3 regions of the Breoghania sp. genome follow, and region 2 is predicted to be linked to each of the others. Evidence: predicted binding sites of a transcription regulator. Region 2 holds the regulator's gene; each other region holds the start of a gene.

Region 1 (10,350 bases), 350 kb from region 2:
GCATGCGCCCCATGGTGCCCGGCGCCTGATAGCCGACGAGAAGCACGGTTGAATCGGGCCGCCAGAGATGTTGCAGCAGGTGGTGACGGATGCGGCCCGCATCGCACATGCCGCTGGCGGCCAGAATGATCGCCCCGCCCCGGATCCGGTTGATTGCCTTGCTCTCCTCCACCGTCTCGGTGAATCGAATGTTGGGGTTGTCGATCAGGTGCGGCTGTTTGCTGAGTTCTTCCAGCTCATGGGCGTGCTGTTCGAACACCTCCGTGGCGCGGATGGCAAGCGGACTGTCGAGGAAGATCGGCGCATGATTGATGGCGCCGGATTCCTGAAGAAGCGTCAGGTCAGCCAGCAGCTCCTGTGTGCGCTCCACAGCGAAACTCGGGATCAACAGGTTGCCACCCGCCTGAAGGGCGTCACGTACCTCGCGGGCGAGAATTTCACGCCGCTGTTCCGCATTGCGCCGTTCGCGCGGACGTCCGCCATAGGTGGATTCGCAGATCACATAGTCGAAATTGCTGGACGCTTCCGGGTCGGGATGGAAGAGCTTGTGATCGGGGCCGATATCACCGGAAAAGAGCAACCTGAGCGGCGCGGCGCGTCCCGCATCGGCCACCTCCAGCTCAATGGAGGCGGAGCCGAGGATATGCCCCGCATTCCACATGCGGAAACGGATGCCAGGGGCGACATCCACCCAGCGTTCATATTCCACGCAGCGGAACAGCTCCAGGCACTCGGCCGCATCTTCACGGGTATAGGCGGGCTCCACCTGCGGCTTGCCACGCCGCGAATTGCGGCGATTGAGCTGTTCGGTTTCCATTTCCTGAATGAAGGCGCTGTCGGGGAGCATGTAGGAGAGCAGATCCGCAGTGCCGGACGTGGCCCGGATCGGCCCGCGAAAGCCTTCCTTGTAGAGCTTCGGCAAAAGGCCGGAATGATCGATATGAGCGTGCGTCTGGAGCACGAAGTCGATCCGCGCGGCGTCGAAGGGGAAGGGCTCGTAGTTCAAGGCCTGAAGGGTCTTGTTGCCCTGAAACATGCCGCAATCGATGAGGAAGGAGGACTTTTGCGTGCGCAACCAGTAACACGAACCGGTCACGGTTCCGGCCGCCCCGCAAAAACGCATGGTCAACGGCATCGCCCTTCCTCCCTTTCGTTGCCAGAGGCAAGTGATTGTTATGCGATCATTTTCCCGCCATGAAGGCGCAAAGGCAAGAACAACCCTTCCCTTAGGAAGGGAGCGTCAGAGGTGCCGCAACGTCGCATTCCCTTTGGAAGGCGCGGCGGATAGTATCGGCTCAAAGTCCCGGCCCGCTCGCGACCCGGAGCAAAGAGATGGTCCCGCCAAGACAGCCCCCTCCCCGACCGAAAACCCCATCCGGCTTCGCCCCTTCTGCCTTATCCGGACAGGGAACCGCCGCTGCGAACGCCCACCCCCAGCCAGCGCCCCTTGCGGTGTCTTCGTCATGCCAGCCCGGGCCGCATGACCTGAGCGTGAAAAAGAACGGCCTGCCCAACCGAAGCATATCGGGGCTTGTCGGGGACGCGCGGTTCGGACAACGATCCAGAGCCAAGCTGTCTCATGTCCCGGCTGGTACGGACTGGATCTGGGAGGAAAAAGAGGACTTCTTTGAAAGGCGCAGCATGTGCGGCCCGCGTATGAACAGGCTCGAAAGGAATTCCCGTTGATCAGGCCCGAAAAGCACGACTACCCGGTCGAAAAGGCGCTCCAGTTTCTTGAGCCCGGCCCCGTAATGCTGCTGACGTCGCATCACGAGGGGAAATCCAACATCATCACGCTCGGCTGGCACTCCGTCCTTGCGTTCCCCCCCTCGCTTGTCGGCTGCAAGATCGAGGCGCGGACCCACAGTTACCAGATGGTGCTGGCCTCACGTGAATGCGTGATCAATCTGCCGGGCCCGGACATGTTCGAGCTCGCCACCGAGATCGGAACCTGTTCCGGCGCGAATGTGGACAAGTTCGCCCGGTTCGGCCTCACGCAAAAGAAGGCCGATCTTGTCTCCGCTCCGCTGATCGACGAATGCCATGCGTGTTTCGAGTGCCGCATTCACGACGACGCCATGGTGGAGCACTACAACTACTTCATCTTCGAGATCATCAAGGCCCATGTCTCCGACGCCCCGGACGCATCCTCGACCTTCCACTGCACACCGGATGGCGAATATGTGCTCTCCGACGAATTTCTGCGCCGAAAGTGAACGCGCCCCGCGCTGCGGCTGATATCTGGTCAGCCCGGCGCGCCGTTTTCCAAAGGGGTGCCGACCGTGTCGGCCTTGGGAAACAGCGTGACGATCGCCGCGCGCATGACATCTCGCCTGCCTGAAAGGGGCAGCGGGATCGTCTTGCCCGCGCCACTCCCCACCAAGGCCGCAGATCCTTGTGGCAGCTTCAGTTCCGGCGCACCTTTCAGCGCACGTTCACAATCCTCAAGAGCACGCTGCGGATCGCCGAGCCTGAGCCGCAGCCGGGCACGGCCCGCATGGGCATCCGTATCATCGGGATAGGACCGCAGATAGGCGGTGAAGGCGGCTTCCGCATCATCCAGACGGCCCAGCGCCATCAGGCAGGAGGCCTTCTCGAAACGCGCGGCACGGTGATCGGGGTCAAGGGTAAGACAGTCGCGCACGGATCGAAACGCCTCAGCGGGACGGCCCTGCATGTTCAGCACGCGGGCGAGATTACAGTGAAGCGCGGCGTTTCGCGGGTCGGCGAGCAACAGGTCACGCAAGGCCGCTTCCGCCTCCGGCCAGTCCTTGCGGGCGGTTGCCGACATGAAACGCTGACCAGGATTCTCGCTCACCTCGCCTCCTCCGCATGCTGCGAGGCGTCACTCCGGCATCGCCTCAGACCCGTTTTCCCGTCAGTTCCTCCAACGCCGAAACGAGCCGCGCTCCAGCTTCCGCCAGATCACCCGAATTGTCGATCTCAATTACGTCCGCACCGCTCGGACAGGGCTGGTCGCGGTTCAGCCGTGCCTCGATCTCGGAGGCCGTTTCCCGGCCCCGCGCAGCCAGACGACGGGCAACGATCTCACGCGGCGCGGTGACCGATACAATACGGCACGACGCGAATTCCCGTCGGGCGGCCTCGATACTGGCGCGCGAAATATTGGCGATCACCGTGCGTCCACTCGCAAGATCATGGCGGATTTCACCGGGTAGCGCATAACCAAGATCATGCGCGCGCCAGGCGAGCGCGAAACGGCCCGAGCTTCGCGCCTCGTCAAATGCTTCCGGGCTCAGGCTGTCGTGATCCTCAAGGGCAGCATCCGCGATGCGGGTCACGATGCGGCGCACGAAAACGAACCGCCCATCGCGGGAGAGATGTTCGCGGGCATAGGCCAGCAGGCTGTCCTTGCCGACACCGCTCGGTCCCACCACGGCAACGAAACAGCCGGACAATGGAGCCTCCGACGTATCCACTTCGCGCTCAGCCTCGACACTCTCTCCCATCACGAAACCCGCATGCCCTCGCGCCACACAGAGCGTACGACCGGCACATCGTCTTCCGTTGAGACACGCACCAGATCGGCACGGCGGCCGATCGCAATCTCGCCGCGGTCCTCAAGACCGACAGCCTCTGCGGGCGTCTTGGAGACCATGTTGATCGCCTGATTGAGCGACACGCCGTCGACCGTTTCCGCCAGCATGAAGGCGCCCTGGATGAGCGAGAAGGGAATGTAGTCGGAGGAAAGCACGTCCAGGAGGCCCTCTTCGGCGAGGGTTCGCGCCGAGACGTTGCCGGAATGCGAGCCGCCGCGCACCACGTTGGGTGCGCCCATCAGAACCTTCAGCCCCGCCTTGTGCGAGGCGCGCGCCGCTTCCACCGTGGTGGGGAATTCAGCCACCTTGATGCCCTGTTCTTCCGCCTCTGCGACATGTTCGGTGGTCGCATCGTCATGGGAGGCAAGCACGATGCCGCGTGCGTTGCAGGTGTTGGAAATCTGTGCGCGGTGGGTCCCGGAATACTTGCCCGCCAGCGACTGGCGCATGGCTGAGAACTTTTCGAACTCCTCATCCGACATGCCCGTCTTGCCCTGATAATAGATCTTGTAGGCCTCCAGGCTGACGAACTGGCGCTGGCCGGGCGTGTGATCCATCAGCGAGGCGATCTTCACGCGGTCATCGTCTTCGAAAAGCGAGAAGCCCTCCATCACGTCCGGCGAGGAAACCTCGCAGCGCAGGTGCAGGAAGTGATCGGCACGCAACCGGCCCGCCTTCTGCGCATGCTCGATGGCATCGGCCAGAAGCCGCATGTCGGCAGAGGTCACGCGCGCGTCTTCATCCATGCCGACACGCAAGGCATCCAGCACGGTGGTGATGCCGGAAGAGGCGACCTGCGCATCATGCGCCTGAACGGCCGCCATCGGGTTCCAGCGCACCTTGGGGCGCGGCATGTAGTGGCTCTCCAGATGGTCGGTGTGAAGCTCCACGAGCCCCGGCACCAACCAGTCGCCGCCCATGTCCTCTGCCCTGCCCGCACCGCTCGTCGCGCCCGCGCTGTCGATGGCGGCGATCTTGCCGTCTCGGGCCAGAAGGTCGCCATGAATCACGGTGTCGGCCAGCACGAGGCGGGCATTGCGGAAGATCGTTTCAGTCATCGGGGCCTCTTAAGGGACAGTCGGACGCCGTTGCAGCAGTCGGTCTATTGCGAGCGTTCAGGGCTCACGAAGGGTGTGACGGGAAAAGACCGTGAAGTCGGCTCCCGCGGAAGACTCCACACACAGAGCCAGTGCATCGATGGTCAAAGGTTTGCCGATGAATTCGGCGAATTGGCGACCGAGCACCTCCTGGAGGAGCGCCTGCTTCTCCTGCGGCACCGGGCCTGTGAGGGTCATGTGGAAACGAAACTCGTCGAAGACGTAAGGGTAGCCCCATTTACGGACGTTTTCCACCTGACTTTGCGTGAGATCGGCCTTGGTCCTGCGCGCAAATTCAGCTTCGTCCAGCGGCGCACGGAACGGCTCGAAAGCCTTCACCACATCACCTGCAAAGTGTTGCAGGGTCTCGCTCGGCTCGCCCGGTACGAGCGCGAAGAAAGACCCGATGCGGCGCAGCGCAAGAGCTGGCAATTCGAAAGGCGCGGTTTCCGTTGCCCAGGCTTGGATCGCATTGTCGAGCCCGGCCACGGAGCGCGCCGCATCCAGCGAGAACGGCGCCTTCAGCGTGGCGTGAAAGCCGTAGCGGCGCGGGGCTGCGGTCAGCTCCCGCCAGTCTTCCGGCGAAATCCCCTCAAGATCCGGTTTCCCGGCGACATCCTCGCCATGGACGTTGCGGCCAAGCCAGCGGGCAGCAGCAAGCGTCAGCGGATGGTCAGGAGCAGGAGTGAAGTAAATCGCGGTTCGCATGGGCAAAATGGCTTTCAGACAGGTTCATCGATGGAGCATCGTCACGCCAGCCCGCGCCCCCTGACTTCAGCGCAGTGCGGGGCTGTCCGTCATCGTTTTGTGTTGCGGGGCCCGCACTTCAACAATACGGGCTCCGACCTTGGCAAAACGGCAACGCTGCGCCAACGGACCGGCAAATGTCGGCTAGATGGTTATCTTGCGCAGCCGTTGCGAAAGCAGATCGACGAAAGTGACGGTGACGACGACGATCAGAAGGATCGCTGCGGTTTCCGCATAGTAGAAGCCACGGATCGATTCGAACAGGATCTGGCCGATACCGCCTGCGCCCACCATGCCCAGCACGGTCGCGGAGCGCACGTTCGTCTCGAAACGGTAGAGCGCGAAGGAGATCCACAACGGGGCGACCTGAGGGATGATGCCGAAGACGATTTCCTGCAGTTTCGATGCGCCCGTCGCACGAATGCCTTCCACCGGATAGGGATCGATGGCTTCTACCGATTCCGAGAAGAGCTTGGCGATGATGCCGAGATTATGGACGAAGAGCGCCATCACGCCTGCAAACGGCCCCAGGCCCACGGCCACCACGAAGAGAACGGCGAAGACCAGTTCGTTGATGGCGCGGCAGGCGTCCATCAGACGGCGCACCGGCTGGACGATCCAGATCGGGGCGACGTTGGAGGATGACAACAGCGCAAAGGGAATGCCGAAAACGATCGAAAGCACCGTGCCCCAGAGTGCGATCTGAACCGTCAGAACCATTTCTTCCAGATAGTAGCGCCATTCATGGAAGTTGGGGCTCAGGAAGCCGGAAGCGTATTCCGCCATATTGCTGGAATCGGCGAAGAGCAGGACGATGCGGCCCATCTCCGCCGGAGCCCAGCTCCATGCGAGCGCAAGCGCCAGCGCGCCCCACATCAGATAACCGAAGAGCGAGCGCGACAGGTCCTTTGCCGGCAATGCGACAGGGCCGGACATGACGGCAGGGTTCGGGGCAGCAGCGTTCGGGGTCGTCATGGGGTGTTCCGGAGATTGATGTCTGATCGACTAGGTGTTTCGGTCGGGCTCGGGCTCTGAAGTGTTGCTTCGAGCGCGAGGCCCATCCTTCGAGACGGGCCTTCGGCCCTCCTCAGGATGACGTTGAATTTCAGGCGACCTCGAAAGAACCGCTCCACACACTCAACGTCATCCTGAGGAGGACGCGGAGCGGCCGTCTCGAAGGATGGGCCACAACCGCGATATCTGCCCCCAAACCGGCGGCGCACTCATGCGCCGCCGACCGGAGAAAGTGGGATCATCCTGCAGGATCAGACCTGCGGGACGACGTCCATCAGCTTCTGGTACTTGACCTTTTCCGCTTCCAGCTCCTTGAGCTTGGCGGCCTTTTCCTCGGCCGTGAACTTGTCGTCGGCCTCGACCTTGAACATGTCCTTGGTCACCGCCATCACGCGGATCGGGTAGAGCTGCGCATCGGAAGACGGGCGGAACGGAGCCCAGGCCAGACCGGCCAGAACCTTGCGGGCCTCGGCGACCTCTTCCGGCGTGCCGAGACGGCCATAGCTCATGAAGAAGGTGTAGATCTTGTCCTTGGTGGCCTGATCAAGCTCGGACTTCCAGACGATCGGGTCGGACGGGATCAGCGGCGACTTCCAGATCACCTTGATGTTCGCGAAGGCCTTCGGATTGGTCTTCTCGATGCGGGCAAGGTTCTCGGTGTTGTTGGCAGCGACATCCACCTGGCCGTTGGCGACCGCGAGAGCATTGGTCTCGTGGTTGGCGTTGCGCACGGTCTTGAAGCACTTCTTCGGGTCGATGCCGTTCTTGGCAAAGATGAAGGTGGTCGGGACCAGGAAGCCGGAGGTGGAGTTCGGATCGCCGATGCCGAAATCCAGATCCTGGCCGCACTTCAGAACATCGCCGAGCGAGTTGATCGGGCTGTCCTTGTGTGCCAGCAGCAAAGACCAGTAGCCCGGATTGCCTTCAACATCGACGGTCTGGGCAAACACCTCGCCGCCGGAGCGGTCGACGGCTTCCATGGCGGACTTGTTGCCAAACCAGGCAACCTGCACCTTGTTGAAGCGCATGCCCTCGATGACACCCGCATAGTCGGTGGCGAAGAAGGCGTTGACCTTCAGACCCGTCTGCTGCTCCATCGCGGACAGGAAGGGTTCCCACTGCGGCTTCAGGTTCTGCTGGGATTCGGTGGAGATGATGCCGAAGTTGATTTCGGTCGTCTCCGCATAGGCGGCGGTGCCGAGGGAAAGGGCGAGTGCGGCCGCGGCGGCACCCTTCACAAACATGTTCATGCTGTCCTCCATCTGGACGGTTTTGGCAGTCGATTGGCGTGGATCTTCAAAACTCGCTGCCTGGCCGGCTGTGCCGGGCCATGGCGTTTCTTGCCTGCCCGCTGGGGATCAGGCGGTTGCCAGCGCAGCCGCGCCGGAACCGTTGACCACGACAGGGCGCTCGCGAACTGGCACATTGAAAGGCGCGCTGGCCGGGGCGCTGACGGGCGCATCGGGCAGGATCAGTTCCTCTGAGGCTTCGCCGTAGAGTTCCTTCAGAAATTCGGTATTCAGCGCCGTGGAAGGGCCGTCATAGACAACCTCACCGTCCTTCATGGCGATGGTGCGCGGGCAGTAGCGACGCGCATATTCGACCTGGTGGAGCGACACGATGACCGTCATGCCGTCCTCCTTGTTGATGCCGCCGAGGATTTCCATCACGCGGCGCGCAGATGCCGGATCGAGCGAGGCGATGGGTTCGTCAGCCAGCATCAGCTTCGCCCCCTGAACCAGAGCGCGCGCGATGGCCGCGCGCTGCTTCTGGCCGCCCGAAAGCGTTGAAGCACGCTGGCGGGCATGATCTGAAATGCCGACCCGGTGAAGCGCCTGCATCGCGATCTGCTTTTCTTCAGCCGTGAAGAAGCCCAGAGTGCCGCGAACCCGACCGATCTGGCCGAGAAAGCCGATCAGCACGTTGGTGAGAACGGAAAGCCGCCCCACCAGATTGAACTGCTGGAACACCACGCCAATGGAGCGGCGCAGATCGCGCGCATCATTGGCGAGCCGCCCGTTGGACTGGATCTCGCGATCGTGGATCGTGATCCGCCCCTCGTCGCCACGCTCCAGCCCCGCAATATGACGGATGAGCGTGGACTTGCCAGAGCCGGACGCCCCGATCAGCGCAACCATCTCTCCCGCGGGTATTTCAACGCTGACGCCGCGAAGGGCGCGGGTACGGCCGAAGGTTTTCTTCAGGCCATCAATCTTTACGGCAACCATGTGAGCATCCCGTGTTTTGCCCAGTGTGATTACCGCGTCTCTATTGCACTCGTGTCTCGCTTTCGTGACATTTGGGTGACAGCGCGTTCTTTCTGCGCCGCCTAAGTTTTCTTTTTATTTTCAGTATTTTAATTCACTCACTTACTGCCCTGCACCGGGTGTGCAAACGTGCGGCCCCGCAAGGGTTGCTTAGCTGATCACATTGCACGCCCCTCATGACGTTCCAGGAAGGCGTCAATCGACAGATTTCGGAAGTCCTCAAGCGCCGCACGCAGTGCCTCGTGCGACCAGTCCCACCATGCCAGAGCCTCCAGTCGCTCCGCGATTTCTTCGCTGAAACGGCGCCGGATGACCTTCGCGGTCACGCCGCCCACCACGGTGTAGGGCGCGACATCGCGTGTGACCACCGCGCCCGCCGCCACCACCGCACCATTGCCGATGGTGAGGCCGGGAAGGACCGTCACCTTGTGGCCGATCCAGGTGTCATTCCCGACGGTGACACGGGCGGCTCGCCGCGCGGCGAAGAAGTCGGCCTCGTGTTCCGCGTCCTCGAAATAGTCGCCCGCGCGATAGGTGAAGTGATGGAGCGTCGCGCGCTCCATCGGGTGGTTGGTGGCGTTGAGGCGGACATGGCTTGCGATATTCGCGAACTTGCCGATGTCGGTCGCCCAGACCTCGCAGTCCTGCATCAGGTAGGAATAGTCGCCCACCGTGCTCTCGGCGATCTGGCAGCGCCGGCTCACTTCCGTGTAGCGGCCGAGCGTGGAGTTCACGATCTCGGCCCCATCATGAACAAGGGGCGTTTCAGACAGCCGGGTCATGCTGCAGCCCTTCTACGGGAAAAAGCGGTCACATCGATGACCCGGTCGGCCACGACCTCGCGCACGTCGCGGTCGTGGAAAATGCCGAGCATGGCGACGCCCTGGCGTTTCTTTTCCTCGATCAGATCGATCACCACCGCCCGGTTGGTCGCATCGAGCGAGGCGGTCGGTTCATCAAGAAGCAGGATCTCGTGATCGGTGATGAAGCCGCGCGCGATGTTTACGCGCTGCTGTTCGCCGCCGGAAAAGGTGGCGGGTGGCAGGTTCCACAAGGCTTCCGGCAGGTTCAGCCGCGCCAGAAGATCGGCGGCCTTTGTGCGTGCTGCCTCCGGATCCGCCCCTTGCGCTGCCATCGGTTCGGCCACCACGTCGAGCGCGCTCACACGCGGCACGACGCGCAGGAACTGGCTGACATAGCCGATGGTTCGCTTTCGAAGCGCGTGGATGGTGCGCGCATCGGCGGAAGCGATGTCAACGAGCTTGCCGGAGCCGGGCGCACAGATGATCTGGCCCTGCTCCACGCCATAGTTGCCGTAGATCATCTTCAGGATCGAGCTTTTGCCAATGCCGGACGGGCCGCCCAGCACCACGCATTCGCCCGCGTCGAGAGAGAAGGAGACCCCGCCGACGACGGGAATGGCGATCCCGCCGCGCAGGTGCATGACGAAGTTCTTTGCCACATCGGTGAGAATGAGACGGGAGGGCATGGCTACACCTGCAGGATGGAGGAGACGAGAAGCTGGGTATAGGGTTCGCGCGGATCGTCCAGGATGCGATCGGTCAGCCCCTGCTCGATGATCTGGCCCTGCTTCATCACCATCATGCGATGGGACAGAAGCCGGGCGGCCGCGAGATCGTGCGTCACCAGAATGACCGACAGCCC
Region 2 (10,350 bases):
ACCAGCCTCCAGAAGGCAGGGCTTTACGAGGAGGTCAAGGATCGGCTCAACGAGCCCGGCACCGGTCTTTCCGGTGGCCAGCAGCAGCGTCTGTGCATCGCGCGCGCCATCGCCGTTAGTCCGGAAGTGATCCTGATGGACGAGCCGTGCTCCGCCCTCGATCCCATTGCCACCGCCCGTGTGGAAGAACTGATCGACGAGCTGCGCGAGAACTACACGATCGTGATCGTCACGCATTCCATGCAGCAGGCCGCGCGCGTTTCGCAGCGCACCGCTTTCTTCCACCTCGGCAAGCTGGTCGAGGAAGGGGCGACGGACACGATCTTCACCAGTCCCAAGGACAAGCGGACCCAGGATTACATCACGGGACGCTTCGGGTAATCCCCGACCGCCGAATGGCGCAGGAAAAGAGGGAAAAGGCATGGCAGAGCATATCGTAAGCGCATTTGATCAGGAACTGCGGCAACTGGCGAGCCGGATTGCGGAAATGGGCGGTCTCGCGGAGACCATCGTCAACGACTCCATCGTGTCCTTGACGCGTCTGGACACCGAGCTTGCGCAGTCTGTCGTTCTCGCTGACCGTCGTCTCGACGCCTTGCAGTTCGAGATCGAGGACAAGTCCGTCCTGATGATCGCACGCCGCCAGCCGATGGCAGGCGATCTGCGCCAGATCGTGGCGGCCATGCGCACCTGCAACGAGCTGGAACGCGTCGGCGATCTCGCCAAGAACATCGCAAAGCGCGTCATCGCCATCAATGGCGAGTTTCATTCCAAGAAGCTTGTCATTGGTGTGGAGCACATGGCGGAACTGGCCATGCAGCAGCTCAAGACTGTTCTGGATGCCTACACGCAGAGCAATGCCGAGGAAGCCCGCAACGTGCGTGAGCGCGACGAGGAGATCGATCGGCTCTACACTTCCCTGTTCCGCGAGTTGCTCACCTATATGATGGAGGATCCGCGCAATATCTCCATGTGCGCGCATCTTCTGTTCTGTGCCAAGAACATTGAGCGTATCGGCGACCACGCGACCAATATCGCGGAAAACATCCACTACATGATCACCGGCGAGCAGCTCACGGACGAGCGCCCGCGTGCCGACGAGACGGAATACTCCGCTGATGACGGCGAGAGCTGATCTCGACGCGCAGACTGGAATGAGGCTGGAGACCTAAGGAATGGCGAAGGTTCTTGTCGTAGAGGATGAGGAACCGCTCAGGCTGCTTCTGCAATACAATCTGGAAGCGGAAGGCTACGTGGTCGAGACCTGTGCAAGGGGCGACGACGCCGAGATCTTGCTGCGCGAGTCGCAGCCGGATCTTCTGTTGCTGGACTGGATGCTGCCGGGGCTTTCCGGCATCGAGTTGTGTCGGCGCCTGCGTGCACGCGAGGAGACCGACCGCCTGCCGATCATCCTGCTGACAGCGCGCGGCGAAGAGGCGGAGCGCATTCGCGGTCTCTCCACCGGAGCTGACGATTATGTCGTGAAACCCTTCTCGATCCCCGAACTGGTGGCCCGCGTGGCGGCGATCCTGCGCCGCTCCAAACCGGAGGTGGTGTCCTCGCAATTGCGCTCCGGTGACATCGAGCTCGATCGCGAAACCCGCCGGGTCTATCGCTCGGGCCGCGAGATTCATCTGGGGCCGACGGAATTCCGCCTTCTGGAGTTTCTGATGCAGGCGCCAGGCCGCGTCTTCTCGCGCGAGCAGTTGCTCGACGGGGTCTGGGGCCATGATGTCTATGTCGACGAGCGCACCGTCGATGTTCATGTCGGTCGTCTGCGCAAGGCGATCAATCGCGGCAAGGCGAAGGATCCGATCCGCACCGTGCGCGGCTCCGGTTATGCCTTCAATGACCAGTTCGCGGCAGCCTGAGGCCGCGAACGACGCCGCGCGTTCGCGCGTAGATCCCGTATTGCAGATCTGAAATACAAGAAAACGGCCGCTTTGGAAGCGGCCGTTTCTCTGTAGATCAGGGCTTGTCCGTCACATGCGTGATGGGGAAGCCAATTTTCGTTTGACCGGCCCGCATGAGGGCAGGTCGCCCGGTCTCGCGATCAGCCCCGAGCCCGCTGCCCGCCGCGCTTGCGGTCGTTCATGGGCTGGTAGGCGATGCGGCAATGGTGCGGGCAGTAGGGGACGCCCGGCTCCGAATTGCGACCGCAGAAATAGAAATCCTCGCGGCTCGGATCGCCGATGGGCCATTTGCAGGTCCGCTCGTTGAGCTGAAGGATCGTGGCACGCTGTTCTTCGGGGATCACCAGCTCGGCCACCGGGGCAGGCTGGGCCGCGACCACGGCAACGGGTGCCGCTTCCGCCTTCAGCGCCGTCGCGCCAACCGTACGCGGGGCTGCGGGCGGGGCCGCAGGCCGGGTGGTGGGCGCAGATGCCGCAGGACGGGTGCGTCGCGGCTTTGCAGGGGCGCTGGCGGTTTTCGCACGGCCGGAGAGTCCAAGCCGGTGCACCTTGCCGATTACAGCATTACGAGTAACGCCACCAAGTTCGGTGGCAATTTGACTTGCGCTCAGACCTTCTGACCAAAGCCTCTTCAGAAGATCAACGCGTTCGGTTGTCCAGGACATTTGATAACAACTCCGCCGAATAGCCGCTTCTCAACGGATATACTCAGTCTTCAGCCGCCGGATGACGCCTGCCAGATTTAACAGATTGGTTACGAACTCGGTCCGCCACACGAGATGTCGTGTCTGAGTGCCCGCAGAGTACAATATGGCGGAAAGCCGTCGCAACCCTGCCTCATGCAAAAACGGCGGATAACCTCGGTTTTCCCCAGTTAAGCTGAGGCAGTTATGCCCGGTTTCAGAGCAATTTATCCGGTCAAGCTTTGCATTGACACTATCGGGCGCTGGCGGTGTATATAGGTCCTTCGCAGCCGTGCCGCCACATTGGCGGCACGCTTTGTTTCTGGCCCTGTTTGACTGGGGATCGGATGATGAGTTCGTCGTCTCTCTTTGGAACCTATGCACGTAGTAATCTGGCTTTCGTCAAAGGCGAAGGCAGCTGGCTTGAGACGGCTGACGGGCGACGATTTCTCGACTTCGCCGCCGGCATCGCGGTCAACTCCCTTGGCCATTGCCATCCGCACCTGACCTCTGTTCTGCAGGAACAGGCGGCGAAACTGTGGCACGTCTCCAATATTTATGCCGCACCCGGTCAGGAGCGCCTGGCCGAGCGCCTTTGCGCGGCAACGTTCGCGGACCGTGTCTTCTTCACCAATTCGGGTGCGGAAGCCATGGAGGCCTGCATCAAGACGGCACGGCGCTACCAGTATACCAAAGGGGCGCCCGAGCGTTTCGGCGTGATCACTTTCGAAGGCGCCTTCCACGGCCGCACCATCGCCACCATCGCGGCGGGCGGTCAGGCCAAATACCTGGAAGGCTTCGGCCCCAAGGCGGCAGGCTTTGATCAGGTTCCCTTTGGCGATCTGGACGCGGTGAAGGCGGCCATCAACGACACGACCGCGGCGATCCTGATCGAGCCGATCCAGGGCGAGGGCGGCATTCGCCCCGTCCCGCATGAATTCCTGCGTGGTCTGCGCGCCTTGTGTGATGCCCACGGTCTGCTTCTCATCTATGACGAGGTGCAGACGGGCGTTGGCCGTACGGGCAAGTTCTTCGCCCATGAATGGTCTGGCGTCGCCCCCGATATCATGGGCGTTGCCAAGGGCATCGGCGGTGGCTTCCCGATGGGGGCATGTCTGGCGACCGAAGAAGCGGCGGCCGGAATGGTCCCCGGCACCCACGGCACGACCTATGGCGGCAACATGTTGGCCATGGCTGTGGGCAATGCCGTGCTCGACATCGTGCTGGACGATGGCTTCATCGAGGACGTGGCGCGCAAGGGGATTTTGCTGAAGCAGAAGCTCGCTTCCGTGGTCGACAGCAACCCGGACGTGTTCGATATGGTGCGCGGAGAAGGTTTGATGCTCGGCATCAAGTGCAAGGCACCGGTGGGCGAGGTTGTCGCCAGCGGGCGCAATCACGGCATTCTCACCGTGCCGGCGGGCGACAATGTCATGCGCCTGCTGCCGCCTTTGACGGCGACGGAAGAAGAAATCGACATGGCCGTGGAGCGCTTGGATGCGGCGGCGATGTCTGTCAAGGACGCGATGATGAAGGGGGCGAGCGCGTGAAAAAGAATGCAGGTACACGCGACTTTCTCGATCTGAGCGAGGTCCCGGCGACCGAGCTCAAGGCAATTCTGGCGGAAGCGCGCAGGATCAAGGGCGCGCGCAACGGCGTACGACGCGGCGAAGGTCCGCTGGCGGGCAAGGTGCTGGCCATGATCTTCGAGCAGCCCTCCACGCGTACACGCATCTCCTTTGATGTGGGTATCCGCGAGCTGGGCGGCGAGCCGCTCATGCTGACGGGCCATGAGATGCAGCTGGGCCGTGGCGAGAGCATTCCCGACACGGCGCGTGTGCTGTCGCGGTTCGTGGACATGATCATGATCCGCATTCTCAGCCATGAGGACCTGCTGGAGCTGGCGGAATATGCGACCGTGCCTGTGATCAACGGGCTGACAAAGAACTCGCATCCCTGCCAGATCATGGCGGATCTGATGACCTACGAGGAGCACAAGGGATCCATCGCGGGTCGCCGCATCGCGTGGGTTGGCGACAGCAACAACGTGCTTCATTCCTGGATGGAGGCCGCCGAGCGTTTCGACTTCGAGCTGCGCGTCGCGACTCCGCCGGAACTCGCCCCTGACATGGCGAAGGTGGACAGGATCCGGTCCGCTGGCGCCAACATCATGTTGACCAACGCGGCCGAGGAAGCGGTGGAGGATGCCGATTGCATCATCACCGATTGCTGGGTGTCGATGGGCGATGAGGAAGAGCAGTATCGTCACAATCTGCTCAAGTCCTTCCAGGTCAATAACGCGCTCATGGCGAAGGCCAAGAGCGATGCGATCTTTATGCATTGCCTGCCAGCCCACCGCGGCGAGGAAGTGACTTCCGAGGTCATGGACGGTCCGCAGTCGGTGGTCTTCGACGAGGCGGAAAACCGCCTCCACGCCCAGAAGGGCATCATGGCATGGTGCATGGGAGCTATGGCGCAGTCATGAGCGATGAGACGCAGGCGGTAACAGAAGCGGGCCCGGTGGAACTGGCCGGCGACGATGCGGTGCTGCCCTTCGCCGTGGAGCCGCTCGATGTGCGCGGGCGCGTTGTCTATCTCGGCAAGACGCTCGACGCCATCCTTCAGCGGCATAACTATCCCGAGCCGGTGTCCCGTCTTCTCGGTGAGGCGATCGTGCTCACGGCCCTGCTCGGAACGTCGCTGAAATTCGAAGGCCGCTTCATCCTGCAGACGCAGACCGATGGTCCCGTCTCCATGCTGGTGGTCGATTTCGAGACCCCCGACCGCATCCGCGCCTGTGCCCAGTTCAAGACTGAGGCCATCGACGAGGCCGTGGCCGCACAGCGTACGTCCTCGACCGATCTGCTCGGGCGGGGCACGCTTGCCATGACCATCGATCAGGGCCAGCACATGAGCCGCTATCAGGGCGTCGTCGCGCTGGATGGCGGAACGCTGGAAGATGTCGCGCACCGCTATTTTGCCCAGTCGGAACAGATCCCGACCCGGGTGCGTCTTGCGGTTGCCGAGGTGCTGGAGCGTCAGCCGGGAGAAAAGCCGAGCCAGTCCTGGCGCGCGGGCGGTTTGATCGTCCAGTTCCTGCCGGAAAGCCCGGAACGGATGCGCAAGCCGGATCTTCACCCCGGCGATGCTCCCGACGACATCGATCTGCCGGAAATGGGCGACGAGGACGACGCATGGGTGGAAGCTCAGGCGCTGGTTGACACCGTCAAGGATGTGGAACTGACCGATCCCGACATGGCCGCTGAGCGTATTCTCTTCAGCCTGTTCCACGAACGCGGTGTTCGTGTCTTCGATCCGCAGCCGTTGCATGACCGTTGCCGCTGCTCGCGAGAGCGCGTGAGCGACATGTTGCGCGGCTTTTCTGCCGATGATCGCGACCACATGACGGTGGGCAATCAGATCGAGGTAACCTGCGAATTCTGTAACACCACCTATCATTTCGATCCCGCCGATTTCGACTGAGAGCGGAAAGGCGGCGGGCCCGGACTGATGTCTGAGGTTCCTCTTACGGAAATTTAATCCAAGGCGACCTGATTTCAGTGCATTATTGCGCCTATGGGATCAGAGCCCCGTCCGGCAAACTGCCGACGGAGAACCGGCCGATGGTCGGGCTTGGAGAAATACGCCGTTGCTGAAGACGATCGACACCGAAACCGGGGCGCCGACGTCCGGTTCCTCCGCGACGCGACAGGATCAGGCCCGCGCGGGTGACGGCGCTCCTGATGATCCGCCGCGGCGCTTCTCGACTTTGACCGCAACGCGGGCGCTGGCGCAGGTCGTGATCGCCGCCGTGATCCTTGTCGGTGCCGTCTACACCTATTTCCATCTCGTGGAAACGCGCAAACCCATACCCTCCCGTCCCGAACGCGAGCAGGTCTATGTGGTGCGCTCGGTCGAAGCCTCCGTCGGGGACCAGCGCCCGATCATCTCTCTTTATGGTGAGATCGTCGCCGCCCGCACCGTGGAATTGCGCGCGCTTGTCGCCGGCAAGATCGTCAACGTCAGTGACAATCTTCAGGCAGGCGCCCCGGTGGATGCGGGGGACAGCCTCGTGGAGATCGACCGCTTCGCCTATGAGGGGGCTCTGGTTGAGGCGAGGGCCAATCTGGCCGAGGCGCGCGCCCGTCTGATCGAGTTGGAAGGCGGCGTCACGCTTGAACGCGCGAATGTGGAATTCGCACAGGAACAACTCAGCTTCGCCGAGCGCGATCTGGAGCGCGGACAGCAGCTTCTGGCGCGCGGCTCCGCCACCGAACGCACCATCGACGATCGTGGGCTGATCGTCAGCCAGCGTCGCCAGCAGCTTGATCAGCGTCGCTCCGCGCTTGCAGTCGAAGAAGCGCGGGTGGAACAGCAGAAGGCGACGATCGCGCGTCTTGAATGGAAGCTCCAGGAAGCCGAACAGGCGCTTGCAGACACCACGCTCGCCGCGCCCTTCGATGCGGTCGTGCGCACCGAAGGGGCTGAGGTCGGGCGTCTTGTCAATGTCAACGACGTGGTGGCTGTCCTTTACGATCGCAACGCGCTGGAAGCTCGTTTCACCCTTTCCGACAACCAGTACGGTCGGCTGCTGGACGAGGCGGGAAAGCTCTTCGGGCGAAAGGTGGAGGTGATCTGGTACATCGGCAATGAGCCCGTGACCTTCACGGGGCAAATCGTGCGCGTCGGCGCGGATGTGGCCTCCGAGCGCGGCGGTGTGGATGTTTTTGCCCGGATCGAGGCAGGAGACACCGAAGTCCCGCTGAGGCCGGGCGCATTCGTGGAGCTCAGAATCCCGGACAGGCTTTATCAGCAGGCCGTGCGCCTTCCTGAAACCGCGATCTACGGCGGCAGACATGTCTATGCCGTTATCGACAATCGGCTGGAACGGCGCGATGTGAACGTCATCGCCTATGAGGGCAGCGATGTCATCGTGCAGGGCGATATCGCCGACGGCGAACGCATATTGCAGACCCAGATTTCCCAGATCGGCAATGGCCTGCTCGTGCGCGAGGAAGGTCAGACGACCGCTGGGCCGGGGCCGCCGGGCAAGCCGCCGGCTGCGGCTTCATCCGAAGGAGCGCGCCCGTGAACCGGCTCGATCGGATCAACGGCCTGGCCAGCTTCTTCGTGCGCCACCCCAATGCCGCCAATCTTGTGATGGCGATGCTTGTCCTGTTCGGGATTTACGGTCTCGTACAGCTCAATACCCAGTTCTTTCCCACCATTGAAAGCAACAATATCTCCATCTCCGTGAAATGGCCCGGCGCCAGCGCGGAGGACGTGGAAGGCAACATCCTTCAGGCAATCGAGCCCGAAGTGCGCTACATCGACGGCGTGGATGAGGTCGTTTCCTATGCCCGCGAGGGCGTGGGCAGTATCCAGATCGAATTCGTCGAAGGCGCGGTGATGTCCAAGGCGCTCTCCGACGTGGAACAGGCCGTCAAGGCGGTCACGACCTTGCCGGAAGATTCCGAGACCCCCACAGTCAGCTACCGCCAATGGTACGACCGGGTCGCCCGCATCGCCATTTCCGGCGATTTTCCCGAACGCTCCCTTATCGAGTTTGCTCGCAAGATCCGTGACGATCTGATCGACCGCGGTATTGACCGCGTATCCTTCAACGGTCTGCGCGCGCAGGAATATGTGGCCCGGATCCCGGAGCGGGAGCTGCGTCGCCTCGGCATGAGCGTTGCCGATGTGGCGGAGCGTGTCGCCGCCAACACGCGCGACCTGCCCTCCGGCAACGTGCAAGGCGGCGTCGAACGGCAGATCCGCACGATCGCGCCCGGAACGAGCCCGCAGGATATCGGCCGCATCGATATCAAGACCTACGCCACCGGCGAGAAGGTTCGCATCCGCGATGTGGGAACGGTGAATGCGGAGTTCGAGGAGGATTCCGTGCGCGGCTTCTCCAATGGGCTTCCGGCCATTGAACTGACCATCCAGCGTCCGGCCTCTGCCGACAGCCTGAAGTCTGCAAAGATCCTGGAAGACTATCTCGACGAGATCCGCCCGCAGCTGCCGCCGACCCTCAACATCGTCGAATATGAAGCCCGTTCGGACGCCCTGAAGGCCCGCATCGGCATTCTGGTCAGCAACGGACTGAGCGGGCTCTTGATTGTCGTGCTCGTGCTCTACGTGTTCCTGAACGCGCGCATTGCGCTGTGGGTGGCGGCGGGCATTCCCGTGGCGACCATGGCGACGCTGGGAATGATGTGGGTGTCCGGCCAGACCATCAACATGATGTCGGTCTTCGCGCTGATCATGATGCTCGGCATCATCGTCGACGACGCCATCGTGGTGGGCGAACACACCGCCACGCGCGCTGCGATGGGCGACAGTGCTTTCGTTGCGGCGGAACGCGGCGCGAGCCTGATGTTTGCTCCTGTCATTGCCGCCAGCCTGACGACGGTCGCAGCCTTTGCGCCGATCTTTCTTGTGCGCGGCGCCATCGGCCAGATCATGTCGGCCATGCCGCTGGTGGTCATCGCGGTGCTGGTTGCGTCTCTCATCGAATGCTTCTGCGTCCTGCCGGGGCATCTGGCCCATGCGTTGAAGCCTGTCGCGCGGCGCGGCTGGCACTGGTGGCGGCATGGCATCATGGCGGGCGCAATGGCGCTGTTCATCATCGGTCTGGCTGCGCGTCCCGATATCGAAGTCATGCCAAGCCTGGACGGTCTTGCCACCTTCGCGCGCGCGCTTGAGGATCGCCTCGGTGTGCTCGCCTTCGATCTTCTGGCCGTTGCCGTTTCCTTTGTCGCGGCCGGGCTGATCGAAGCTGTCATCGTCGGGCTGGAAAGGCGCTGGCGTTCACGCAGTGACGCAGCCCCGGCCTTGCCGCGTCGGCTGTTCGATGCAGGCTTTGCGCGTGTGCGTGACGGGGGATTTCGCACGTTCGTGTCGCTCGCTTTCCGTTGGCGCTATGTGACGCTCTCTGTCGCGCTTGGCGCACTGATCGTGGCGAGCGGCTTCGTGGCCGGGGGGCGGGTCGGCTTCGTGTTCTTCTCGTCGCCTGAGGCTGAGAACATCAGGGCCACGGTTCACTTCAATGCCGGTATTCCCGAGCAGGAAGCGGTAGCCGCGCTGGCCCGTATCGAGCAGGCGTTGCGGCTCGCGGAGGCCGACCTGACCCGCGATGACAAGCAGGATCTGGTGGTCGCGTCCTTCGTCACGTTGGGCGAAGCTGGTCGCAACCAGAGCAGCAACGTGGCGGGCATCGACGTGCAGCTCACCGATTCCGAAATCCGCACCATCCGCACACCCGAGATCCTGAAGGCATGGCGCGAGAAGCTGCCAGACATTGCCGGCATTGAGCGCGTTGCGATCTTTGAGCGCCGCGGCGGGCCTCCGGGCCGCGATATCGATGTGCGGTTGCGCGGCAACGATTCCGCCTCCCTCAAGGCGGCCTCTCTGGAAGTGCAGAAACTCCTGACCGGGTTTCCCGGTGTCAGCGGTGTGGCGGACGATCTGCCCTATGGCAAGCCGGAACTGGTCATGGAGCTGACCGCGCGCGGCAAGGCCCTCGGGTTCACCGTGAATTCCGTCGGGCGGCAGATCCGCAACGCCTTTGAAGGCGCGATCGCGCGCCGTTTCGCAGAAGCGGAAGAGGAAATCACTCTGCGGGTCCGCCAGGGCCAGACGGATGAAGAAGGCGGCGGCGCATTGCGCTCTCTCAATCTGCGTGCGCCATCCGGCGAATATGTGCCGCTGGGCGAGGTTGTTACGCTGACCGACCGGCAGGGTTTTTCAAC
Region 3 (10,350 bases), 370 kb from region 2:
GGCGCGCGCGCACACCGCGTAGCAGCCGGGCATCGACAGCCTCGGCCTCGCGCTGCCACAGGGCATCGAAGATCGCGGCGAGACGCGCCCTTTCCAGATCGCGGCCCATCACGCAGGAAAAGCCAACCTCGCCGGAGGAGAGCCGCACCGTGGCGCGCGCCACGGTCGCCTCGCCGAGATTGAACGGCGCGCCGCCGCCGCCGGTGCGCCCGCGCAGCATGATCATGCCCGCTTCCGGGCCGCGCAGGATTTCCGCCTCAGGCTTTTCCGGCCAGGCATCCAGCGCACCACGCATTTCATCGCGGCTGGCGCGGGCAATCACACCCATCACGTCCCGCCGCTCCACCTCGTGTTCCATCATCATGAGACCTTCCATCATTCCCGCCTTGAGGCCGCAGATGGGCCTCGCTCTGACCTGTCTCGATTCGCAAATCCGGCCTCCGCCTCGGACGTCACCCGAGCGACACCACGGGAAAACCCGGCTGGCAGCCAACACCTGAAACCTTGGCCTCGTGTCCCGCCGACCAGGGATCCGCGCCCTGCCCCCTCAGCCTTCAAACAGCTTCAGACGCAGGCTCCGTCCTTCCCCTTATTTGTCTATTTATCTATACAAGCATATCTTCAAGCACAAGTCGTATCGAAACTGCATGACGTGGCGATGACACAAACGATCCCGCCACCGGGGACATGACAGGGAGGAAGGCAGCAGCTATGTCGGGAAGACTGGATATCTCGGCGCGGTCCGTTCGGCGCTTTTGCGCGCACGTCGTCGGCTCTGCCGGGATCTGCTCGGACGGCATGGATCATGGCGCGGCAGAGATAACGGCGCGATGACGCCCAACACCAAGAACAGGCAGGCCAAAATGGCGAAGCCGGACATGCAGAAACAGGAAGCCCCCGTGCCCAGAACGCCGTTGGACGAAACAAGCGAGCTGACTTGTGACCTGACAGACCAGGCCTCACTCTCCATGGAGCGCAGCAAGGGCGTCGCGCTCTGGCGGCAGATCGCAGAACAGTTGAAGCGCGACATCCGCTCCGGCGTTTGGGGTCAGGGTGCGAAACTGCCGACCGAATCAGAGCTTTCCGAGCGATTCGGGGTCAACCGCCACACGATTCGCCGCGCGGTCGGCGAGCTCGCCAATGAGGGGATCGTCTCCTCCAGGCAGGGGCGCGGCACTTTCGTGGAAAGCGCGCCGATCAGCTATCCCATCGGCTCGCGCACCCGGTTTTCGGAGATCATTTCGCGGCAGGCCCGCGAACCTGGCGGACGGCTGATCTCGTCTTTTCGCGAGACCGCCGCCCCCTGGCTGACGGAGAAGCTGAAGCTTCCTGCAGGAGCAACCGTGCACCGGCTGGAGACATTGCATGTGGCAGACGGATTGCCGGTCTCCGTCTCCACCGCGTGGTTTCCCGCCGCGCGTTTTCCCGATCTCGTGATGCACTATGCGGAGACCGGCTCGGTGACCAAGGCGCTCGCCGCCCATGGGGTGAGCGACTATTCTCGCGCCCGGACAGACATTTCCGCGCGACTTGCGGAGCCGGACGAGGCCCGTCTTCTGCAAATCGCCCCGACGGCCCCGGTCCTTGTCACCGCTGTCCTCAACACCGACAAGGACGGCCAACCGATCCAGGTCGCGCGAACACGTTTTGCGGCGGAGCGAATCCAGTTGACGGTGGAAAGCTGACGCGGCCAGATCGGCATCGAGGTTCGCAGCAAGGCCGCCCCCGGTGCACTCGCAATCAGGCCGACTTCGCTGCAACCAGGCTGTAACACATGGGGATCTGCGCAGCCCGCCCCTGATAGAGGTCATATTGCGGCTCACGGTTGCTGTGGGGGTATTCCGTCAGCTCGCAGATCTGCAGCCCCGCCTTCGCACAGGCCGTCACGATGGCTCCCATGGTGTGCACGAACCAGTACCCGGTTTCGCCCTTGCCGTGATCCTGTCCGTCATAGGTGATGATCTCTTCGATCTCCTGAGGGCTGCTATCGAAATAGCTGTAGGCCGGCTCATACGGTGTGGCGCTGGCGGGGTCGAAGACCTCCAGAATCGGATGCGTCTCGTAAATGACAAGACGTCCCCCATCTGCCAACAGACCCGCCACGATCCGGAAGAAAGCGGGCAGGTCCGGCATCCAGTTCAGGACGCCGATCGTGATCAGGCCCATATCGAATGTGCCTAGCCCGGACGGGAGGTCATAAATATCGGCTTCGACCAGCTTCACATCGGCCCCGCAGGCCGAAGCCAATCGCGCCCCTTGCGAAAGAAACGCGGCTGACTGGTCAATCCCCAGTTTCGGCACGAGGCCCAAAGCCCGCAGAGACAAAAGCTCGCGCGCATTGTTGCAGCCAACCTGGAATGCAGTTCCCCCTGTGAGGTTCAGGGCACGAATTGTCTCGGTCAGATGGCTGTCCAGCACCGAAAACCCGGGTTCGCCGGCCTGTGCAAGAAGGGCATCCCATTGCGCGCCCTGCTCATGAAGCGGTGCGGAGACCTCCCAAACAGCGCGGTTTGCCGCCGTATAATCGGAGATTTTCTTCGTCATCGGCTCGGCTCCTTGAAGCGCACGCTAAGCCCCGCACACGTCTCTTCTCCACGCTTGATGACGTCGAGAGCGAGTTCGGTTTGCGGGTTAAACAAGGGGAATGCAGGGACCCAGACGGCACTTGAGATTTTGTGGCCAGGCGTGGCGGCCATTGCCGTGAAGGGCAATGGCGCGCCGGGGAGGATTCGAACCCCCGACCCCCAGATTCGTAGTCTGGTGCTCTATCCAGCTGAGCTACCGGCGCCTGCCGTGGGCTTATCGCCCGGGTCGTCGCGGATGGGAGACATCCGCTTTCCGTTCTCTGCGGCCCGTGTGGAACCGTCCCGAACAGGGCGCTACTCCTACTGCCTAAGTTCGAGGAATGCAAGGGCACAAAAACGGAAAAATCCACCTTGTGCAAACTCATCCACCGAACTGTGGAATTCCCCGTCCCCGACCATCGTTCAGTTGAGCGCCGGCCCGTCCGCCCGTTCCGCCGATTTCCCTTCATTTTGCCGCAGCGAACCGCTTGTCCCGCCTTGCGAGGCACGGGCGCGGGCGAGATCAAGCGGTCTGTCGGGCAGGGTGATACGGAACGACGCACCGACCGTGGCGTCCTCCAGAACGATCTCCCCGCCATGGGCGCGCACCAGTTCCGACGCAATCGCGAGTCCCAGTCCCGTCCCGCCCGGACGCGCGGAGGCGCGAAAGGCCTGAAAGAGATTCGGACGAACAGCGGCGGGAACCCCGGGGCCGGTATCGTTGATGCGGATGGTCACCACGGAGCCGTGCCGTTCGGCCTCCACCGCCAACCGCTTGACCACCGCCGGGTCGTCCTCGCCCTTCAGGGCCTGAACCGCATTGCGGCAGATATTCATCAACACGCGGAAAATCTGTTCCGGATCGGCATCGATCTCCATGTCCGCGTCGACGCGGTTTTCCCAGGTGATCGTATCGCTGTCCGACAGCCCCAGGACCTGCGCGACATCGTCAGCGATACGCGACAAGTGCACGAGGCGACGCGCAGGCGGGGCCTCCTGCGCTCGTCCGTAGGAAAGCACCGCACGGGTGTAGCCGACAGCACGATCGAGAGTGGAAACGATCTTGGGTGCGAGACGGGCCGCCAAGGGGTCCGGGCTCGTTTCCAAACGCTCAAGGAAGAGCTGCGCGGAGGCCAGAAGGTTTCGCAGATCATGGTTGATCTTCGAAACGGCAAGACCGAGATCGGCCAGCCTGCGCTGCTGGTGCAAGGTCTGGCCAAGCGTCGTCTGCATGGTCGCAAGGCGCTTTTCCGCATCACCGATTTCATCGGCGCGCCCCGACGGCTCAATGATGCGCGAGGCATCCTGTGGCGCCTCGCCGAAGCGGGCCATATTGGCCGAGAGCCGCTGCAAGGGACGCACGAAAAGCCAACGCAGGCTCACATAGACGAGGGAGGCGGTGACCATGGAGATGACCAGCGACAGGAGGAGAATGCGCCAGGAAAAGCCCAGCATCGCCGCGCGAAGTGGCGCCTCCGGCATGACGATCTCGATATTGCCGCTCATGCCCATTTCCGCCTTTCCGATGGCGCGGAGGGTGCGGTGCTCACCGTAAAGGAGCGTGTCGAAGGACTGCAGGATGGCGGTGGTTGCGTCCATCGTGTTCATGTCGACGAGTTCGTCGACCATGGGCGGCATGGCATTCATGGCGATTAGGCGACGGGCGGGCCCATCATTGAGCGCGATCGCAGATGCGCCGGTCGCCGCCAGAAGACGGGTCTGAAGTGCGGGCGAGATCACATCGGACTCCGCCAGAACCGCGGCGGCGACGGCTGCGGTGCGCAACCTGTCGGACAGCCAGTTATTTCGGAAATTGGCTATCGAGGGAACGAAGATCAGCACTTCGCTGAGCATGACGAAAATGACGGTCAGGATCAGGAGCTTTGCCGACAGGCCAAGCCTGCTCCGTGACGTGACCTCCCCCACATCATCGACAGATCGGCTGTTTTCACTCGTTTCCGGCATCACGGCTTTCAAGCGCATTTCAACTGCTATGGGGGAGCACCTTAGCCGAAGATGCGCAGGAAACGAACAAGTGCGCGAACCCACGGGCTCTCAAGAGAGCCGGAATAGTAGCCGATGGCGGCCCGTTTGCCGGTTTCCGACAGGGTCGGGTAAGGCAATGTCAGCCCCGCGATTGCGGAGACCTTCAGCCGTCGCGACACAGCAAGCGCCCACATGCCGATCAACTCGCCCGCGTTTTCGCCGACAATCGTCACGCCCAGAATACGGCCGCGCTTGTCGGTGAGTATCTTCACGAAGCCCTGAGCGATTCCCTCTGCCCGCGCCCGGTCGTTTTCCGCGAGTTCGGCACGCAGCACCTTCATGCCGTCGCCGTGCGCTTCGCGCGCTTCGGCTTCGCTCAGTCCGACATGGGCAAGCTCCGGATCGCAATAGGTGACACGCGGCACCAGATGCGGCCGATTGCGCACCGGCAGGCGAAACAGAATCGCCCTCACCACAAGCCCAGCATGATAATTGGCGGCATGGGTGAATTGCAGCCCGCCCGCCACGTCGCCAATGGCGTAGACGCGGCGGTTGGACGTCCTGAGATCGGGATCGACGCGAATGCCGCCGCGCTCGAAATCGACACCTGCCGCCTCAAGCCCCAGATCGGCAATGTTGGGACTGCGTCCGACCGCCACCAGAAGATGGGACCCGGTAATACGCTCCTGCGCTTCACCTTCGCGTTCGATGATGACGGTGCGAGCGCTCTCCTGCCCCTCGACCCGCACGACCTTCGCGCCCTCATGGACCGCCACACCCTCCGCGCGCAGGGCAGACAACACCAGCGCGGCGGCTTCCGGATCCTCGCGCGACAGGGCCTTGTTGGCTTCCAGAACGGTCACGCCCGCGCCCAGACGGCGATAGGCCTGAGCGAGTTCGATGCCGATGGGCCCACCCCCGACGATGATCAGGTGATCGGGACGTTGGGTGAGATCAAAGATCGTTTCGTTGGTGAGATAGCCAGTCTCGGCAAGGCCCGGAATGGGCGGGATAGCCGGCGAAGAGCCTGTCGCGATGACGAATCGTCTGGCCTTGATGCGGGTTCCATCCGCCTCCACGGTCTCCGAATCGACAAAACGAGCGTGCGATTGCAGAACGACGACACCGAGATCCTCGAAACGGCCCACCGAATCATGTGGCGCAATGGCGGCGATGACGGAGCGCAGATGCGCCTGCGTCCGAGCGAAATCCATGACCGGCTCCACCGACGCGACGCCAAGCCCCCTGTCGTTGCGCATGATGTGGGCCCGATGCGCTGCGGCGATGAGAGACTTGGAGGGGACGCAGCCGTAATTGAGGCAATCTCCGCCCATCAGCCCCTTTTCGATCAGCACCACTTCCACGCCGAAAGCCGCGGCGGCGGCGGCGACGCTCAAGCCGCCACTGCCGGCACCAATGACGCATATGTCCGGTGTCAGGATATTGCCGGTCATGCCTCGCCTCCCGCCTGTTTCCGCCGCCATTTCTTCAGCACGACCGGAATGAGCGCAGCCCCCCCAAGAGCCAGGAAAGCGACGATCATCTCCCCCGTGATCAACGCGGAAACCTCGATGGAACATGCCCCACGCGCGACACAGCCCGGATCCGCCTCTTCCTGTGCCTCGATCAGGCTGTCGAGGCCGGAGCCCAGGAACGCATAGGCGTAGGTTCCCGGCAGGATTCCGATGAAGGTGGCGAGCGTGTAGGTACGCAATGGCACCTCCACCAACGCGGGCACCACATTGACAAGCCAGAAGGGAAAGATCGGCGTCAGGCGCAGGAACAGGAGATAGTTGAACGCATCCTCACGCAGGCCCCGCGCCAGGCGCCGGGTGGCAGGTCCGGCGCGGCGTTTCAAGGCGCCGCCGAATGAGCTGGAGGCCACGAGAAACACGATCACCGCGCCCGAGGTGGCTGCAAAGGCGGTCATGGTCCCGGCCGAAAGCGCCCCGAAAAGCAATCCGCCCGCAAGGGTGAGCAGGGAAGCTCCTGGAAAGGACAACGCCACGCAGGCTACGTAGACCAAGCAAAAGACGGTCGCCGTCGCCCAGTAATGGGCATCGACCAGCTCATCCAGCTCGTCGCGGTGCCGAATGAGCTCGGTGAGGGTCAGGTATCTGTGCCAGCCCATGGCGTAGCCCAGAACCATGGCCGCGATCAAAAGCGCCAAAGGCAACCAGCGTCGCGCTCTCCCGGCGCGATCTCCCACGCCTGTCTGCGGCGCGTCTCCAGCCGGTTTCTCGCTCGCATCGGCCCTGAGGTTTCCCCGTTGGGGTCTTTGCATTGGGATTCCGTTCTCTGCGCGATTGCCGTTGCCCGGGCACCACACTCTGTCAGGATTCTTGTCATTGAGCTTGGCGTGCGTCCCGACATTTCGGCCGAGAGGTTGGCCTTGTCTGTTGAGGCCTATCTAATCTCTAGATACGGAAAACGCGCAGACTATTCTGTCTTCTCACCCGAAATTGATGACCTGAAACCGATACTTCAAGTCGCTGTGAGCCAGAATGGACGGCATATGGGAGCTGGGCAGACGGGCTTTGCCGACCCGAGGCGATGGCGACCTGCAGCATGGAGATCGGTGTATCGCGAGGATGATTGCGCCGAATGCGTTGACTTAGGCAAACGCCCCCCGTATAAGCGCGCTCCATCAGGACCTGTCGCCCGACCGGTCTCTTTCGGCTGTGGTTTTGCACCTGATGTGCCCATACCTGAAAAGACATGCGCTTGATTGAGCGCGGCGGGCGCAGCCTCAGCCGAACATCGATCGTCAGAAGTCTGTTTAAGTCAAGGGCCGCGTCCGGCGCGGTGGGAAATCATGAAGCGCACGTATCAGCCGAGCCGCCTTGTCCGCAAGCGTCGCCACGGGTTCCGTTCCCGCATGGCCACGAAGAATGGCCGTCAGGTCATCGCCCGTCGGCGCGCCAAGGGCCGCAAGCGCCTGTCCGCATAAGGTACGAATGAGGCGGATGGCACATGAGCACACCGCCCTTTTCCATACCTACGCTTAAAAAGCGCACCGAGTTTCTCGCTGTCGCCAAAGGCACGCGAGCGCCTCGGCGCGCTTTTGTGCTGCAAGCCCTGTGCGGACGTGAAAGCGGCAACTTGCCGCGTGTCGGCTACACCGTCACAAAAAAGACGGGCAATGCTGTAGAACGCAACCGCATAAAGCGCCGCCTGCGGGCCGCCATTCGGGCCGTAGCGCCCGAGGCTGCCCACGAGGCGTGCGACTATGTCCTGATCGGGCGCAAAGCAGCGCTCGACATATCCTTTTCGGACCTGAAAAAGGATCTGGCTGCGGGTTTTGCCCGCGTGCACCGGGACGCAACCGACGCCGTGCGCACGCGCAGCGGCAAGCCCAACACCGCGCCCAAGGCGAAACCAGAGTAACGGTGAGACCAGAGGCATGTTCGAGAACAAGAATTACGTCGTCGCGATCGTGCTCTCATTAGCGATCCTGCTCGGCTGGCAGTATTTTGTCGTCCAGCCAGGCTTGGAGGCGCGTCGCGAAGCACAGGTGGCCGCCCTCAAGGAAGAGGCCGCCAAGCAGGGCGTGACCGCGGTTCTGCCCGGTGAGACCCGCCCCTCTCCTGAAGCTGCTCCGGCCACGGCTCCGCAGGCGACCAGCGAAAAAGCCGTCGCGATGACGCGTGAAGAGGCCATCGCCGCCACGCCGCGGGTCGAGATTAAGACGGAGAGCCTGTCCGGCTCCGTCAATTTGCGCGGCGCGCGCATCGACGATCTTCACCTTTCCAATTATCGCGAGACGGTCGACGACAACAGCCCGACCATCACGCTCCTCTCGCCGTCTGGCTCAGAGCACCCCTATTACGCGGAATTCGACTGGACGACGGATCCGGGGGCCAACGTCACGGTTCCCGACGCCCAGACGGTCTGGACGCAGGAGAGCACCGGCCCGCTGAGCGAGACCAACCCGCTCGTTCTCAGCTGGGACAATGGCGAAGGCCTGACCTTCCGCCGCACGATTTCGGTCGACAAGGACTACATGTTCACCGTTACCCAGTCCGTGGCCAACGCCACCGACCAGGAGGTGAAGCTTTATCCTTACGGACTGATCTCGCGCCACGGCACGCCGGACACCAAGGGCTTCTATATTCTGCATGAGGGGCTGATCGGCGTCTTCGGCGACCAGGGCCTGAAAGAGGTCAAATACGCCGACCTCAAGGAAGAAAAGGCCGTGCGCGGCGATGCGACCAACAACGGTTGGCTTGGCATCACCGACAAGTACTGGGCGACGGCGCTCATTCCGGCAGATGCCAACACCCAGTTCCAGCCGCGCTTTTCCTACATTCCCAACGTTGACGGCTATCAGGCCGACTATCTCGGCAATGCGGTTTCCGTGCCCGCCGGTGGCCAATCGGAAGCCAAGGTCCGCTTGTTCGCAGGCGCCAAGGAAGTCAACGTCATCAACAAGTACGATGATGAGTACTCCATCCACAATTTCGATCTGATGATCGACTGGGGCTGGTTCTATTTCATCACCAAGCCGATGTTCTGGATGATCGATCTCTTCTACAAGATGGTCGGCAACTTCGGCATCGCCATCCTGCTGGCCACCGTGGTGGTTAAGCTCATCTTCTTCCCGCTCGCAAATAAGTCCTATGTTTCGATGAGCCGGATGAAGAAGGTCCAGCCGCAAATGGCTGAGATCCGCGAGCGTTACAAGGACGACAAGGCGCAGCAGCAGAAGGCCATGATGGAGCTGTACAAGACGGAGAAGATCAATCCACTTGCCGGCTGCCTTCCGATGATCATCCAGATCCCGGTGTTCTTCTCGCTCTACAAGGTGCTCTATGTAACCATCGAAATGCGGCACGCGCCGTTCTTTGGATGGATCCACGACCTGTCCGCGCCCGATCCGACTTCGGTGTTCACGCTGTTCGGGCTGGTGCCTTGGGATCACCCGGCCTTCATGTCGATCGGCATCTGGCCGTTGATCATGGGTGTCACCATGTTCCTCCAGATGAAGATGAACCCGACGCCGGCCGAGCCCGCGCAGCAGATGATCTTCAACTGGATGCCGGTGATGTTCACCTTCATGCTGGGTTCGTTCCCCGCCGGCCTCGTGATCTACTGGGCGTGGAACAACTCGCTGTCGATCCTTCAGCAATATGTCATCATGCGCCGTCAGGGCGTGAAGATGGAACTTTTCGACAACGTGCTTGGGACTTTCAAGCGCAAGAAGAGCGAAACATAACGGAGCGGATCGGCGTTTCCGCATCGCTTGAAATCACGGTTGCCGGCCAGATTGTTTCGATCTGGCCGGCAATTTTTATGGTATGCCTGCTGCCTGCCCGCTTAGGGTGAGACATTGCAAGAAACCGGACCAAACCGGCCCTGCGAGACCAGATGACAGATACACCGCCTCTTTCCGACATCGATCCCGCTGATGCAGAGGCCGCGGCCCTTGCCCGGCTCGAAGCAGGACGTTTGCTGTTTGCCCGCCCCTGGGACTTCGTGACCTCGGTTGCGCGCTACCAACAACTGAGCGCGCCGCAAGGCGTGGAGGTGGCCTTTGCGGGCCGCTCCAATGTGGGCAAGTCGAGCCTGATCAACGCGGTAACGGGCCGCAAGGGACTGGCACGCACCTCCAACACGCCGGGCCGCACACAGCTCCTCAACTTCTTCTCAACCCCCGATTTCGGCGGTGCCGAGCCGGTCACGATCGTCGACATGCCGGGCTACGGTTACGCGGAAGCCCCGAAAAAGACGGTGGATGCCTGGACCAACCTGATTTTCGATTACCTGCGCGGTCGTGTGAACCTGCGCCGGGTCTTCGTGC

The links. The regulator PhoB, encoded in region 2, activates phosphate uptake and scavenging genes when phosphate is short. The targets are predictions, from matches to a motif close to TGTCATNNANCTGTCAT.
Region 1: the regulator PhoB is predicted to act here: its motif matches at 8,711-8,727, upstream of phnC (phosphonate ABC transporter ATP-binding protein).
Region 3: the regulator PhoB is predicted to act here: its motif matches at 648-664, upstream of phnF (phosphonate metabolism transcriptional regulator PhnF).

What each region holds. Positions count from the first base shown of each region.
Region 1 is NZ_OY771475.1:2,615,962-2,626,311, forward strand. It holds gene ABGM93_RS11300 (MBL fold metallo-hydrolase) at 1-1,135, opposite strand, end outside; gene ABGM93_RS11305 (flavin reductase family protein) at 1,683-2,216, shown strand; gene ABGM93_RS11310 (tetratricopeptide repeat protein) at 2,246-2,818, opposite strand; gene phnN (phosphonate metabolism protein/1,5-bisphosphokinase (PRPP-forming) PhnN) at 2,862-3,470, opposite strand; gene ABGM93_RS11320 (alpha-D-ribose 1-methylphosphonate 5-triphosphate diphosphatase) at 3,470-4,618, opposite strand; gene ABGM93_RS11325 (DUF1045 domain-containing protein) at 4,676-5,365, opposite strand; gene phnE (phosphonate ABC transporter, permease protein PhnE) at 5,549-6,379, opposite strand; gene phnD (phosphonate ABC transporter substrate-binding protein) at 6,670-7,668, opposite strand; gene phnC (phosphonate ABC transporter ATP-binding protein) at 7,777-8,646, opposite strand; gene ABGM93_RS11345 (DapH/DapD/GlmU-related protein) at 8,844-9,467, opposite strand; gene phnL (phosphonate C-P lyase system protein PhnL) at 9,464-10,174, opposite strand; gene phnK (phosphonate C-P lyase system protein PhnK) at 10,177-10,350, opposite strand, start outside.
Region 2 is NZ_OY771475.1:2,262,273-2,272,622, reverse strand. It holds gene pstB (phosphate ABC transporter ATP-binding protein PstB) at 1-381, shown strand, start outside; gene phoU (phosphate signaling complex protein PhoU) at 422-1,135, shown strand; gene phoB (phosphate regulon transcriptional regulator PhoB) at 1,176-1,871, shown strand; gene ABGM93_RS09805 (GcrA family cell cycle regulator) at 2,054-2,578, opposite strand; gene ABGM93_RS09800 (aspartate aminotransferase family protein) at 2,947-4,146, shown strand; gene argF (ornithine carbamoyltransferase) at 4,143-5,081, shown strand; gene ABGM93_RS09790 (Hsp33 family molecular chaperone) at 5,078-6,079, shown strand; gene ABGM93_RS09785 (efflux RND transporter periplasmic adaptor subunit) at 6,246-7,688, shown strand; gene ABGM93_RS09780 (efflux RND transporter permease subunit) at 7,685-10,350, shown strand, end outside.
Region 3 is NZ_OY771475.1:2,629,682-2,640,031, forward strand. It holds gene phnG (phosphonate C-P lyase system protein PhnG) at 1-364, opposite strand, end outside; gene phnF (phosphonate metabolism transcriptional regulator PhnF) at 831-1,685, shown strand; gene ABGM93_RS11385 (class I SAM-dependent methyltransferase) at 1,741-2,544, opposite strand; tRNA gene ABGM93_RS11390 (tRNA-Arg) at 2,712-2,788, opposite strand; gene ABGM93_RS11395 (HAMP domain-containing sensor histidine kinase) at 2,988-4,547, opposite strand; gene ABGM93_RS11400 (FAD-dependent oxidoreductase) at 4,571-6,004, opposite strand; gene ABGM93_RS11405 (TVP38/TMEM64 family protein) at 6,001-6,726, opposite strand; gene rpmH (50S ribosomal protein L34) at 7,366-7,500, shown strand; gene rnpA (ribonuclease P protein component) at 7,524-7,937, shown strand; gene yidC (membrane protein insertase YidC) at 7,954-9,765, shown strand; gene yihA (ribosome biogenesis GTP-binding protein YihA/YsxC) at 9,918-10,350, shown strand, end outside.